DNA from 2 places in the Alloalcanivorax venustensis genome. Region 2 is predicted to be linked to the other one. Evidence: predicted binding sites of a transcription regulator. Region 2 holds the regulator's gene; the other holds the start of a gene.
The links. Region 2 encodes sigma-54, which starts transcription at its own class of promoters, with help from an activator protein. Its sites were predicted from a motif close to TGGCACNNNNNTTGCTNT; they were not measured.
Positions count from the first base shown of each region.

Region 1: glnL (nitrogen regulation protein NR(II)) is a predicted target of sigma-54. The motif match lies at 1,898-1,915, and genes of this name have one in related genera.

Region 1 covers NZ_CP179934.1:140,749-148,002, forward strand. Annotated here, with positions in the region: gene ntrC (nitrogen regulation protein NR(I)) at 1-782, opposite strand, end outside; gene glnL (nitrogen regulation protein NR(II)) at 779-1,876, opposite strand; gene ACMG4O_RS00670 (DUF4124 domain-containing protein) at 2,022-2,756, opposite strand; gene glnA (glutamate--ammonia ligase) at 3,063-4,469, opposite strand; gene ACMG4O_RS00680 (sulfurtransferase TusA family protein) at 4,693-4,944, opposite strand; gene ACMG4O_RS00685 (tRNA (5-methylaminomethyl-2-thiouridylate)-methyltransferase) at 4,950-6,059, opposite strand; gene ACMG4O_RS00690 (alpha-L-glutamate ligase-like protein) at 6,146-7,135, opposite strand; gene ACMG4O_RS00695 (inactive transglutaminase family protein) at 7,135-7,254, opposite strand, start outside.
Region 2 covers NZ_CP179934.1:3,186,289-3,193,542, reverse strand. Annotated here, with positions in the region: gene rapZ (RNase adapter RapZ) at 1-308, opposite strand, end outside; gene ptsN (PTS IIA-like nitrogen regulatory protein PtsN) at 329-802, opposite strand; gene hpf (ribosome hibernation-promoting factor, HPF/YfiA family) at 807-1,106, opposite strand; gene ACMG4O_RS14955 (RNA polymerase factor sigma-54) at 1,148-2,596, opposite strand; gene lptB (LPS export ABC transporter ATP-binding protein) at 2,789-3,514, opposite strand; gene lptA (lipopolysaccharide transport periplasmic protein LptA) at 3,516-4,106, opposite strand; gene lptC (LPS export ABC transporter periplasmic protein LptC) at 4,081-4,638, opposite strand; gene ACMG4O_RS14935 (KdsC family phosphatase) at 4,635-5,093, opposite strand; gene ACMG4O_RS14930 (KpsF/GutQ family sugar-phosphate isomerase) at 5,138-6,106, opposite strand; gene ACMG4O_RS14925 (phospholipid-binding protein MlaC) at 6,452-7,102, shown strand; gene ACMG4O_RS14920 (BolA family protein) at 7,234-7,254, shown strand, end outside.

The sequences.
Region 1 (7,254 bases), 400 kb from region 2:
TCATTCTCCTGCAGCACGCGCAGCAAACGGGTCTGGGCCTCCAGCGGCATATCGCCGATTTCATCGAGAAACAGGGTGCCGCCGTTGGACTGCTCGAAACGCCCGACCCGCTGGCTGTTGGCGCCGGTGAAAGCGCCCTTCTCGTGGCCGAACAGTTCCGATTCGATCAGGTCCTTGGGGATCGCCGCCATATTCAGCGCCACGAAGTTCTTCTCGCGGCGCATGGAGTGGCGGTGCAGGGCCCGGGCCACCAGCTCCTTGCCGGTGCCCGACTGGCCGTTGATCAGCACCGTGACGTTGGAGTGGCTGAGCCGGCCGATGGCGCGGAACACCTCCTGCATGGCTGGCGCCTCGCCGATGATCTCGGTGGGCGTTTCCGCCGCCGGCGCCACGAACTCCTCGTCGTTCTCCTTGCGGTGCTTGATGGCCCGCTTGACCAGTGCCACCGCCTCGTCCACGTCGAACGGCTTGGGCAGGTATTCGAACGCGCCGCCCTGGTAGGACGCCACCGCCGAGTCCAGGTCGGAATGGGCGGTCATGATGATCACCGGCAGATTGGGGTTCTTGCGCTGCAGAATCTTGAGCATGCGCAGGCCGTCGGTGCCCGGCATGCGCACATCGGAAATCAGCACGTCGGGCTCGGCGCCGCCCTCGTCGAGGCGGTTGAGGGCCTCGTCGGCGTCTTCAAAACATACCGGCTGGTAGCCTTCCTGGCCGAGCGCCTTTTCCAGCACCCAGCGAATGGAGCGGTCGTCGTCGATCACCCAAATGGTTGCGGTCATGATCCTTTGCTCTCCGTTGTATCCACCGGTTCCATGGGCAGCAGCAGGCTGAAACAGGTGCGCCCGGGCTCGCTGTCGCACTCAATCAGACCCTGGTGCTGGCTGATGATCGACTGGGCGATGGACAGCCCCAGCCCCGAGCCGTTGGCCCGGCCGCTGACCATGGGATAAAAAATCGTTTCCTGGAGCTCCTGGGAGATCCCCGGGCCGTTGTCTTCGATGTCCACCCGCAGCACCAGCCGGTGGCGCTGCACGCCGATGGTGAACTGGCGCAGCGCGCGGGTGCGCATCACCACGCGGGCGTCCTCGGTGCCGGCTTCCAGCAACGCCTGCATGGCGTTGCGCATCAGGTTCAGGAGCACCTGAATCAGCTGGTCCCGGTCGGCGATCACTTCCGGCAGGCTGACGTCGTAATCGCGGCGCAGCAGCACCCCTTCCGGGTACTCCGCCAGCAACAACTGGCGCACATGCTCCAGGCACTCGTGAATATTGACCGGCGCGAACGCCGGCGGCTTACGCGGGCCCAGCATCCGGTCCGCCACCGAGCGCAGGCGGTCCGCCTCGTCGATGATCACCCGGGTGTACTCCGCCAGTTCCGGATCCGGCAGCGCCCGCTCGAGCAGCTGGGCGGCGCCGCGGATACCGCCCAGGGGGTTCTTGATCTCATGGGCGACGCCACGCACCAGCGCGCGGGTGGCCTGGTGGGCGTGCATCAGCCCCTCCTCCCGGGTAATACGCAGCAGCCGGTCCAGGGACTGCATCTCCACCAGCAGCGCCATGTTCTGGCCACGCTCATGGATCGGGCTGACGCTGTAATCGACCATCGCCTGCTGCCCCGGCGCCACGTTGAGCCGGGCTTCGCGGCGGGTGAACGGGTGCCCCTCGTCCATGCACTGTTGCAGGGCACCCCGCGCGTCCTCGTCATCGAAAAAGTACTCCGGCAACCGCTGCCCGATTATTCGAGAGGCACTGGTGGCCAGCAGCATTTCCGCCGCCGGATTGAGGTAGCGCACGCGCAGGTCGCCGTCGAGCATCATTACCGCGGTACGGAGATGATCCAGCAGCCGTTTTTGCAGCACCGTGTCTGTCGTCATAGTTCGGGCCATAACAGGGCATAAGCAATTATCAGGCCACCCGTGAGAGCGCCTTCACAGGGCAGCAGGCGGGTGGAGGACGTGTCCTTCACGGTGCAGTCTAGGAGGTATGGCGGGAGGGTGCACACTTTTGGTGCAGACGGGTTCAGTCGTCGGAGGGGCGGATAACGCGCTGGGCACTGCCGCCCACCGCGGCACCGCCGCCACGCTCCGCGCCGGCGCCCCGGTCGGCGCCGCTGCCGGTGGTGGCGGAGCCGCCACGTTCGGCCCGGCCACCGAAGGTGGGAAAGGCGGAGCCTTTGCCCTGGCCCTGGCCGCCGCCGCTATCGGCGGTGGTACGCATCACGTAGAACAGCACCGGCTCGGACTCGATCAGCACTGTGCCGTCGCCGTCACGCACCTGCGCCACCAGGGTGTGCTCGCCGGGATTGGGAAAGTCCATGGCGGTGCCCTCAAGCGGCGTGCCGTTGTCGAGAATCACCAGCCGGTGCCCGCTTTTCAGCGACGGCGACAGCGATACCTGAACCTGGATCGGGTTGTCCTGGGGAAGGCGCAGGTTGGCGCCGGCGTCCGGCGCGGTGATCGACACCGCCTCATAGCCCGTATCCGGCGGCTCCGGCGGTTCCGGCGGCGCATCGCCCCGGGATGCGGCGCGCCGCTCCACCGGCGGACTGTCCATGGTGTTGGTGGGGCCCACCTTCACTTCCTCGGCGCGCTTCTTGTCCGGCGGGTTGTCGGTGAACACCACGTTGCCGTCGGCGTCCACGGTGCGGTAGATGCCTTTCGAGCCGCCGGCTTCATCGGGGCGGTCGACATTCTCTGTTTGCGCGCCGGCCAGCAGTGGCATGACGCACAGTAATAGGGGCCACCAGATTTTCATTGGTCTCATCCTTGTTGGGTCTGACCTTGATTCTGACTCCGGGGTACCCGCAAAAAAAGGGCCCGGCCCGCAAAATCCATCGCGACACCTCTAAGAGCCCGGCTTGTAGGAGCTTGCTTGCAAGCGAAAGGCCGGCAACGCCGGCCGGCAGGATACCAGAGAGGTTCTTTGTACTGCGGCCAGAGGGGCTCTGGTATCCCGCCGGGTGGCTGAAAGCCACCCTTTCGCGGGCATGGCCCGCTCGCACAAACAAAAAAAGCCCGGCGCGAAGGCCGGGCTTTTCGGGGACTGCGGTAGCCGTGAGGCTTAGCAGCTGTAGTACATGTCGAACTCGACCGGATGCGGGGTCATGTTCAGACGCTCCACTTCGCTGCGCTTGAGCTCGATGTAGCCTTCCAGCATGTCCTTGGTGAACACGTCGCCCTGGGTCAGGAACTCGTGATCGGCTTCCAGAGCATCCAGCGCCATGGTCAGGGTGTGCGCCACGGTGGGGATGTCCTTGGCTTCTTCCGCCGGCAGATCGTAGAGATCCTTGTCCATGGCGTCGCCCGGGTGGATCTTGTTCTTGATGCCGTCCAGGCCGGCCATCATCAGTGCCGCGAAGCACAGGTACGGGTTGGCGGACGGATCCGGGAAGCGGGTCTCGATACGACGCGCTTTCGGGTTGCTCACCCACGGAATGCGGATGGAAGCGGAACGGTTACGGGCGGAGTACGCCAGCATTACCGGGGCTTCGAAGCCGGGCACCAGACGCTTGTAGGAGTTGGTGGAACCGTTGGTGAAGGCGTTCAGGGCGCGTGCGTGCTTGATCACGCCACCGATGTAGAACAGCGCTTCTTCGGACAGGCCCGCGTACTCGTCACCGGCGAACAGGTTCTTGCCGTCTTTGGCCAGGGACATGTGCACGTGCATACCGGAACCGTTATCACCGATCAGCGGCTTGGGCATGAAAGTGGCGGTCTTGCCGTAGGCGTGGGCCACGTTGTGCACGCAGTACTTGAGGATCTGCACTTCGTCGGCTTTCTTGGTGAGGGTGTTGGCGCCCACACCGATCTCGCACTGGCCCGCGGTGCCCACTTCGTGGTGATGCACTTCGATTTCCAGGCCCATCTGCTCCATGGCGGAACACATGGCGCCACGCAGGTCGTGCAGGCTGTCCACCGGGGGTACCGGGAAGTAGCCGCCTTTGACGCCGGGACGGTGACCGATGTTGTTCTTCTCGAACTCATCGGCGGACACCCAGGCCGCTTCTTCGGAGTAGATGTTGTACATGGCGCCGGACATGTCGGACTTCCACTGTACCGAATCGAACACGAAGAATTCCGGCTCCGGGCCGAACAGGGCGGTGTCGGCGATACCGGTGGACTTCAGGTATTCCTCGGCGCGCAGCGCCACGGAGCGCGGATCACGCTCGTAACCCTGCATGGTGGTCGGCTCAACGATGTTGCAACGCAGGTTCAGCGTGGCCACGTCGGTGAACGGGTCGAGAACGGCGGTTTCGTCTTCGGGCAGCAGAATCATGTCGGATTCGTTGATGCCTTTCCAACCGGCGATGGAGGAACCATCGAACATCTTGCCGTCCTGGAAGAAGTCGTCGTCGATTTCGCCGACGGGAAGGGTCACGTGCTGCTCTTTACCATGGCTGTCGGTAAAACGCAGATCCACCCACTTCACGTCGTTATCTTTAATCAGTTTCAGCGTCTTTTCAGACATTGTTGAGCGTCCTCCTGGAACGGGTATGTGTCTGGCTACTCGCCTCCGCCGGAGCGGGCACGCGAAGAGCCGTTATTCTCGGCCACCGGGGCCTGCATGCCAATAGGTCAGCAAATACTGTGCCAGCCCTTTTTTGGCGCAGCAGCCTGTATTGAGCCCGATCAGCGCGCCTGTATCCGGATATCATGCACCGAAACGGTGCCTTCTTGGTATTTGTGCACCACTAGAGTGCAACGGAAGGTTCACCAACCCGCAGGGTGATCACCACCTCCAGGTCGCCCTCCTCCGTGGCCAGCACCTCGTGGCCATTGATTCGGCACCAGGCGGGAATGTCGTTGAGCGCCCCCGGGTCCGTGCAGGTTACCCTCAGCACCTCCCCCTGCGCCAGTTCGGCGACCTTGTTCTGGGTCTTGATCACTGGAATGGGGCACAGCTGGCGGCGCACATCCAGTTCGTGAAGGGTTTCGTCGGTCATCGCGGTCAGGCCACCAGCCAGGTTTTCGGGATGTCCTCGGGCCGTGCCGGCGCGATGCGCACCTCGCGGGCAACGCCGCCCGGGTCCTTGACCTCCACGGTGACGGTGTCGTCGCCGCGGCCCTTGGAGTAGCGCGCCACGATGGCGGCGGCCTGCTCCAGCTCCGCTTCCGATTCGAAGCGTCCGTCCACCAGCGCCAGCGGGCCGGGGCAACTGACCGTGGTGAGGCTGGTGAACTGGTAGCGGTAGCCTTCCAGGAAGCGGTTCTCGCCTTCCTCGCGGCTGATGATCAGCTTCAGGTGCGGCTGCGGGCGGATATGCCGGCCCACTTTCAGCAGCATGATGTCGTCCAGCTCGTAGCGGCGCTCGTTGCGGGCCTGCCACAGGTCGGCCAGCTTGCGGGAATAGGATTCGTCGGTCAGGAAGCAGCAGCCGCCGGAGGGCTGGGCATAGTCCTCCAGGCCGAAACGCCGCGCCAGCTCGATCTGCGGCTTGCGGTTGCGGCCGGAGAAATCGTGCAGCCGCGAGCGGTCCACCCAGCCCTCGCGCTCGGGCAGCGTCTCGGGCAGGTTGAGCGCGCTGAGCGGGCGCAGCAGGCGGTCGTCGGCGCCGGACTCGCTGCTGATGATGGGCATGGTTTCCTTACGCTGGCTCTTGGGCCGCTGGCCCACCACCTCGCCGGTGATGATGAAATCGAAGCCCTTCTCGCCGGCCAGCTCACGGGCCTTGTTCAGCATCAAGGTGGCCTGGTTGACCATGAAGATCTTGCAGTCCAGGCAGGGGTTCAGATGGGCGCCGTAGCCGTGCTTGGGGTTGAGCACCACATCCTTGTACTCCTCGGAGATATCAATGATGTGCAGCTTGATGCCCAGCTCCTCGGCCACCCAGAGGGCGTTGTTGCGCTTGTTCTTGTCCTTGTCTTTCTTGCGGATCGCGTGGGTGTGGCCCTCCACGCAGAAGCCGGTGAAGAAGTTCACCCCTTCCACGTGAATGCCCTGCTCCTGCATCACTTTTACCGCCAGCATGGAGTCCAGCCCGCCGGACACCAGCGCGATGGCGCGGCGCTGGAGCGGGTCGGCGCTGGGCCGGGTGACGGGTGCGACTGCCTCGGACATAACAATACTCGCCCTGTTTTAAAGGAGATGGTCGGAAACGGGCGGCAGAGTATAGCAAATCACGCTTTGTTGACGAAGCGCCGGGGTCAGGGCGCTTCGGGGGCTTCCGGCAGGCGGGCCACGGCGAACTCGCGCTTGGCAAGCGTCAGCCGGCGGGCCACCGGCTCCAGCTTCCAGTCCAGGCCGTCGAGATGATCCTCGACGATGCGGCAGCGGCGCAGCAGGCCGTCGTCGTTGGCGATCTGAATGTTCAGCCCGGGGCGGGCGTTGAGCTCCAGCATCAACGGGCCCTTGTGCTTGTCCATTACCAGATCCACGCCCAGATAACCCAGGCCGGTGAGCTCATAGCAGCGCGCCGCCAGCTCCAGGCAGGCTTCCCAGTCGGGAATCTGCACGCCGGCCACCGGATGGGCGGTGTCCGGGTGCCGGTCGATTTTCAGGTTGTGCCAGGTGCCGCTCAGGGTGACACCGGTGGCGATGTCCACGCCCACGCCGATGGCGCCCTGGTGCAGGTTGGCCTTGCCGTCGGACTGGCGGGTGGGCAGGCGCAGCATGGCCGCCACCGGGTAGCCCTTGAGCACGATGATGCGCACGTCCGGCACGCCGCCGATGCTGATGCGGTCGAACAGGTCGGTGGAGCGCACCCGGTACTCGATCAGGGCGCGGTCGCGGTGGCCGCCCAGGGAATAGATGCCGGAGATGATCCCGGAAATGTGAAACTCCAGCTCCTCGGGGCTGATCATGCGGCCGGAGGCGCCCCGGTAGTAGCCCTCGAAGCGGTCCGAGATCACCATGATGCCGTCGCCGCCGGCACCCTGGGCCGGCTTGATCACGAAGTCGCCGTGGGTCTCGACGATGTGCTGGAGCTTGCTGATGCCCTGCTCGGTATCAATGATGCCGTACATGTCCGGCACCTGGATGCCGGCGTCCAGGGCCAGCTTCTTGGTGCGGATCTTGTCGTCCACCAGCGGGTACAGGCGCCGGTCGTTGTAGGCCAGCACATAGTCGCCGTTGCGCTGGTTGATGCCCATCACGCCACGGCGGCGCAGGGCCCTCCAGGTGCGGATTCCGAACATCAGCGGCCACCTTCATCGGTCATCGCCCGGAAGCGCATCAGCTCCGCCAGGCGATAACCCCGGTAATGGCCCATCAGCACCATCACCGCCGCCAGCACCAGCAACACGCCGGGGAAGGT
Region 2 (7,254 bases):
GTGGCGCTGAAGCGCTCCAGCAGGGTGCCCGGGTCGGCGTCGAGGAAGATCACCTCGGTCTCCACCTGCTGGTTTTTCAGTGCCTTGATGATGCTTTTGAACGCCAGCAGCTGGCGGGGCAGGTTGCGCGCGTCCACGCCCACCGCCACCCGCTCGGGGGCGTGTTCCTCGGTGTCGAGCTGTTCGGTGAGGGTGGGCAACAGCCCCAGGGGCAGATTGTCCACGCAATAGTAACCGTGGTCCTCCAGGGCCTGCAGGGCGGTGGTTTTACCCGACCCGGAGCGGCCGCTGAGAATGGTGAGCTTCATAAGGGGGCAACCGGTAAGGGCTAGGACGCGAGGCGTAGTTCCGCTTCCGATTCCACCGCCACCTGGAACAACTGCTGGTTGCTGTGGGCCCGTCGCAGGTCGCTGCGGTAGTCATCGTCGTTGAACAGGCTGGCCAGATGGCTGAGTGTCTTGAGGTGCTGTTCCGGGTTCTGCTCCGGCACTAGCAGCACGAACACCAGATCCACCGGGCGCCCGTCGACGGCGTCGAAGTCCACCGCGTCTTCCAGCTTCAACAGCAGGCCCACCGCGCCCTCGCAGTGGCCCAGCCGGCAGTGGGGAATGGCGATGCCCTCGCCGATGCCGGTGGACCCGAGTTTTTCCCGGGCCACCAGGGCGTCGAACACTTCCTGCTCGTTGAGGCCGCCGCAGCTGGCCGCGGCCAGCTGGGCGATCTGATCGAGCAACCGTTTTTTACTGGTGACCGACACGTCGTTATAGGTGCGGTCTTCGCTGAGCAATTCACGTACTCGCATAGGGTTAATGACCGTGTTTACGGTCCACCGTCTTCTCTTTGTGTTTGAGGATTTGCCGGTCCAGCTTGTTGGTCAGCGCATCAATGGCCGCGTACATGTCGTCCGCGTGGGCGGTGGCGAACACGTCGGCGCCGGAGATGTGGATGGTGGATTCGGCCTTGTGGGATTTGGGCTCCGGAGACAGGATCACCTGAATGCTGGTGATCTGATCGAAATGGCGCTCCAGTTTGGCGAACTTTTCGTCCACATAGTCACGCAGGGCGTCGGTGATATCCAGGTGGTGACCACTGATGTTTATTTGCATGGCTGGCTCCTATACCTCGTTAAGACCCATCCTCCGCGCGCCTACACCAAACGCTTGCGGGCGCTCGAGGACGGGATGCGCATCGCCTCGCGATATTTGGCGACCGTGCGGCGCGCCACCTTGATCCCCTGATCATTCAGCAAGCTCGCCAGCTTGTTGTCGCTGAGCGGCTTGCGAGGACTCTCGGCGGCGACCAGCTTCTTAATGATGGCACGAATGGCGGTGGAGGAACACTCACCGCCGCCGTCCGTGTCGACGTGACTTGAGAAGAAATATTTCAGCTCGAACACGCCCTTGGGCGTGAGCATGAATTTCTGGTTGGTGACCCGGCTGATGGTGGACTCGTGCATGCCCACGGCCTCGGCGATGTCCGCCAGGACCAGCGGTTTCATCGCCTCTTCACCGTAGTTGAAGAAGTCCTGCTGCACCTCGACGATGCGGCTGGCCACTTTCAGCAGGGTATCGTGGCGGCTTTGCAGGCTTTTCAGGAACCATTTGGCCTCCTGCATGCAGTTACGCAGGTACTGGCCGTCCTCGCCGCCCACCTGGCGGGCCATCTGCGCGTACTGGGCGTGGAGGTTGACGCGCGGCAGCACCGCCTCGTTGAGCGCCACCCGCCAGCCGCCCTTGTGGGCGCTGACCACCACGTCGGGGACCGCGTAATCGGCGCTCTCGCCGCCGATCTGCTGGCCCGGGGCCGGATCCAGGCCGCGCAGCAGGGCCATGGCCGCCAGCAGCGCTTCCTCGGTGGCGCCCAGCGCCCGCCGCAGGCCGGCGTAATCGTGTTTTTCCAGCAGCGTCTGGTGCGCCAGCACCGCCCGGGCGTGGTCCAGATGCGGGGTGTCCTCGGGCAGCTGGGCCAGCTGCACGCCCAGGCACTCGGCCAGGTCGCGACTGGCCACGCCGACCGGGTCGAACTGTTGCAGCCGGTGCAGCACCGCCACCACTTCATCGTCTTCCACCGGGTCGTCCGGGTCGGCGATTTCGTTATGGGCGGTGGTGACCAGGTCTTCCAGGGGCACGGTGACGAAGCCGCGCTCGTCCAGGGCTTCAATGATGATCTGGGCGATCACCCGGTCCCGGTCGCTCATCGGCGTCAGGTTGAGCTGCCACTCCATGTGGCTGATCAGGGTGTCCGGGTTGGCGTGGCGCTGCTGCCAGGCGTCGGCGTCCTCGCTCTCGCCGCCGGGGCTGCTCTGGCCCACGTAGAGGTCGTCCCAGTCGCTGTCGGTCTCCACCGGGCCGTCCACCAGGTCTTCCAGGGCGTCGCTGCGCTCCACATCCAGGTCGGCGTCGGCGTCGTACTCGCCGTCATCGGCGCTGAAATCCTCGGCGCCTTCCTCCATTTCCAGCAGCGGGTTGGTCTCCACCGCCTGCTGGATCTCCAGGCGCAGGTCCAGCGTCGACAGCTGCAGCAGGCGGATTGCCTGCTGCAGCTGGGGCGTCATGGTCAGCTGCTGGCCGATTTGAAGCTGTAAGGAGGGTTTCATGCTGCGTGTCTGGTTGCTCGATCCCGAGGGTTGGAGCATAGCAGCATCAATCGAAATTAAGCAATAATCATGCCAGCTATTGTGTTGTCCGGCGGAAGGGTGTAGGGCGATGCGGCGGGAAGGCGTCCACTATATGCAAGGGTTTGGGCGGTGCGCAAGGCGCGGCGGCGCCCGCCGCCGCTTTTGTCGCCACTAGAGCCGGAAATCGGCGCCCAGGTAGACGTCGCGCACCTGCTGGTTGCCGAGAATGGTGTCGGCGTCGCCGTCGGCGATGATATGGCCGGTGCTGACGATATAGGCGGTGTCGCAGATATCCAGGGTCTCGCGGACGTTGTGGTCGGTGATCAGCACGCCGATGCCGCGGTCCTTGAGATGGCGGATGATGCTCTTGATGTCGTTCACGGAGATCGGGTCGACCCCGGCGAAGGGCTCATCCAGCAGAATAAAGTCCGGGTCCGTGGCCAGGCCGCGGGCGATCTCCGCGCGCCGCCGCTCGCCGCCGGACAGGCTCATGCCCATGCTGTCGCGAATATGGTCGATGTGGAATTCCTGCAGCAGTTTCTCCAGCTGCTCCTTGCGCTCCGCCTTGCTGAGGCTCTTGCGCGTTTCCAGGATCGCCATGATGTTCTGCTCCACGGTGAGGCGGCGGAAGATGCTCGCCTCCTGGGGCAGGTAGCCGATGCCGCGTTTGGCCCGGCCGTGCATGGGCAGGTGGGTGATGTCGTTGCCGTTGATCTCGATGCGGCCGGCGTCGGCGGCCACCAGGCCCACGATCATATAGAAGCAGGTGGTCTTGCCGGCGCCGTTGGGGCCCAGCAGACCGACGATCTGGCCGGCTTCCACTTCCAGGGAGACGTCCTCGATGACGCGGGTGCTCTTGTAGCTCTTGGCCAGGTTATGGGCGCTCAGATGTGCCATCTCAGGGGGTCTCCGCATTGTCGGATTGCGCGGCCGGGGCGTCCTGGGCCGGTTCGCCGTTGTCCTGCTCCTCCGGCTCGGCGTCCTCGCTGGCCTGCTCGGCGTTCTTGGCCGGGATCACCAGGCGGACCCGCTTGTCGCCTTCGCTGCTGGCGTCCACGCGGCGCGAATCCAGGTTGTACTCCACCTTGGCGCCTTCGAAGGTGTTGCCCTGGTGGGTGACGCGGGCGTTGCCGGTGAGCACCAGGCTGCGCTGCGCCAGGTCGTAGACCAGCTTGTCGGCGCGGGCGTTCAATTCCTTGCCTTCCACCATGCGCACCGGCGACCCGGTGGCTTCCACCCGCATCAGTTCATTGTTCTCGGTGAACAGGCGGATCACATCCGCGTTCAGGCGCCGCTTGCCCTGGATCAGCTCGGCGTTGCCGCGATACACGCCGGTGCCGGCGCTCTGTTCGAAGGTGGCCTCATCGGCGCTCACCTCCACCGGGCCGGTGGGCTGCTGGGCGGCGGCGCCGGCGGTCAGCGCGGTCAACGCCAGAGCCAGCAGAGCCTTGCCCAGGGCGGACCTATTCCGTGCTGCCTGTGAATTCACTTACCACTCCTTGCTTGAGTGTCATTTCGCCGCTGGTCAGATCGCTTTCCATGGCGCCGGCGCGGGTGCGGCCGTCGCGGTGGCGCATGGCGAGCTCGCCGGGGGAGACCACGCGGTTAGTGTCGTTGTGGTACTGCAGTTCCTCGGTGTCCAGGGTGACGCCGTTGCTTTCGCTGCGCGCTTCCACCTGGTCCGTGAAGACAATCAGGTCACCGTTGTCGCGCACTTCACCACGGCGGGACTGGATCGTCCACAGGCCGTTGCTGTTGTCCATGCGCAACACCGGTTCGGTGAGGGTGGTGAGCGCGTCCCGTTCGTACTGCTCCAGGTGATCCGCCACCAGGCGGTACTGCACCCGGCCGTCCTCTTCATCGTAGGCCTTGGCGACGATCCGGTCGGCGATGATCATCGGCGCGTTGAGAAACGCCTCGCGATCCTCCTCCAGGGGGTTGTCCCACTCGTGCAGGGTCATCAGCACGATCAGGCCCAGCAGCAGGATGCCTGAGGCGCTGAGCAGGCCCTGCCGTTTCACGCGTCACCCCGGTGTTCGAGAAGGGCGTCGCAGATCTCGCGCACCGCGCCTTCGCCGCCTCGGTTGCGGGTCACGTGGTCGGCCGCCGCCCGCGCGCAGTCGTGGCCGCTGGCGGGGGCGAAGGCGATCTGCGCCCACTGCAGGGCCGGCACGTCCGGTTCGTCGTCGCCGGCGTAGCCGGTTTCGCGGGCGGTCACGCCCAGCGAGGCGGCCAGGTCGGCCAGCGCCACGCCCTTGTCCTCGCGGCCCTGGATCACATGCTGGATGCCCAGCTCGGCGGCCCGGCGGGCCACCATGGGCGTGTCGCGGCCGGTGATCAGCGCCAGGGTGACGCCGCTGGCGGCCAGTTTCTTGAGGCCGTGGCCGTCCAGGGTATTGAACACCTTGAGCGCTTCGCCGTCGGGGCCGTAATAGAGGCGGCCGTCGGTGAGCACGCCGTCCACGTCGAAGGCCATCAGTTTCAGGTTGCGCGCGTCGGCGCTGGACACCAGCAAGGTCACTACATCACCCCCGCGCGCAGCAGGTCCTGGGTGTTGAGGGCGCCCACCGGGCGCTGGTCGGCGTCACACACCACCAGGCCGTTGATCTTGCGCGTCTCCATGATTTGCAGGGCCTCGGCGGCCAGGTGCCCGGGCGGCATGGTCACCGGGCGCGGCGACATCACGTCGGCAATGCCGGCCTGGCGGATATCCAGGCCTTTTTCCAGGGTACGGCGCAAATCGCCGTCGGTGAAGATGCCGATCAGGCGGCCGTCGTCGTCCACCACGGTGGTCATGCCCAGGCCCTTGCGGGTCATTTCCAGCAGGGCGTCGGACAGGCTGGCGTCGCGGTTCACCCGGGGCAGGCGCTCTTCCGCGTGCATGATGTCGTCGACCTTGAGCAGCAGGCGCCGGCCCAGGCTGCCGCCCGGATGGCTGAGGGCGAAGTCCTCGGCGGTGAAGCCGCGCGCCTCGAGCAGGGCGATGGCGAGGGCGTCGCCCATGGCCAGCGCGGCGGTGGTGGAGGTGGTGGGCGCCAGGTTGTGCGGGCAGGCCTCTTCTTCCACGCCCACGTCGAGATGCACGTCGGAGAGCTGCGCCAGGGACGACGAAGGGCGCCCGGTCATGCTGATCAGCACCGCGCCCTTGCGCTTGATCACCGGAATAATGGTGAGGATTTCGCCGGTTTCGCCGGAATTGGACAGTGCCAGCACCGCGTCCTCGGTGGTGATCATGCCCAGGTCCCCATGGGACGCCTCGCCGGGGTGGACGAAGAACGACGGGGTGCCGGTGCTCGCCAGGGTGGCCGCCAGTTTGCTGCCGATATGGCCGCTTTTGCCCATGCCGGTCACGATCACCCGGCCCTTGCAGGTCAGCAGCAGCTCGCAGGCCTGCTCGAAGGTGTCGCTGACGCGCTCGCCGAGCGCGGCCACCGCGCGCGCTTCCACGTCCAGAACACGGCGGGCGGTGGCGATGTGGTTATGACTCATAATGATTCGTGTCTCCTCGCTGGCGGAGATTATACACTGGCCGAAGCGCCGCTGACTGCCCTTGGAACCCTTAAGCGTTTGGATGTTCCAATTGATTGTGCGAGCGGGCCTCGCCCGCGAAAGGCCGGCAAAGCCGGCCGGCAGGATTCCAGAGACCTGTATGGTTGTCTCCCGGAACTGCGGAAGGGGTATCAAAGAGGCCTCTGGTATCCCGCCGGCAAGCGCCGCTTGCCTTTCGCGGGCGAGGCCCGCTCGCACAAAAAGTGCTTCGTAGAGGCCTTGGCTGGACAGTTCGGAGTGAACGCCGTAAAAACTAGCATCCTCAGACACGACAGGGAGTGACGTATGACCGTTAAACAACGCTTGGCGACTGTAATGGCGCTGGTGATGCTTGGTCTGGCAGGCTTCGCCCAGGCCGCCCAGGACCCCCGCGATCTGGTCCAGGAGACCGTGGAGCGGATGACCAGCCGTATCGACGCCGAGCGCGAGCGGCTGGAAAAGGACGAAAGTTACGCCCGTGAGCTGGTCCGCGAGGAGCTGGTGCCGCTGGTGGATTTCAAGCGCATTACGCGCATGGTGATGGGCGAGCACTTCGACCAGGCCAGCCGGGACCAGAAGTACGAGTTCCTGGAAGTGTTCAAGAACAGCCTGATCAACACCTACGCCTCCGGCGTGACCCTCTACCAGGGCCAGGAAATCCGCGTGCTGCCGATGCGCGAGGAGGACCGCAAGGGCAACTACGCCCGGGTGCGCCTGGAAGGCACCACCAACGACGGCAAGGTGATTCCGGTGTTCTTCACCCTGTTCCAGTCCGACGACCAGTGGAAAGTGGTCAATGTCTACGTCAACGGCCTGGATCTGCGCGACGTGTACCGGGCCCAGTTCGCCCAGTCCATGCAGCAGCTCGGTGACCTGGACAAGGTGATCGACAGCTGGTCCGCGGAAAGCGCCGACCTGGAAGAGAAAGTGGACGTGGAGACCGGCAGCGGCGCCTGACCCCGCCACCGGGCGGCCGGCCCCCGGATGGCCGGCCCCCGGAGCGCCGGCCGCCGGATGGCCGGCCGTCACAATGACAAGCCACCGCGCCCTCGCGTATCATTACCCGTTCATTGAAACGAGGAGTGATCATGAAATCGGAAGACGTGAAG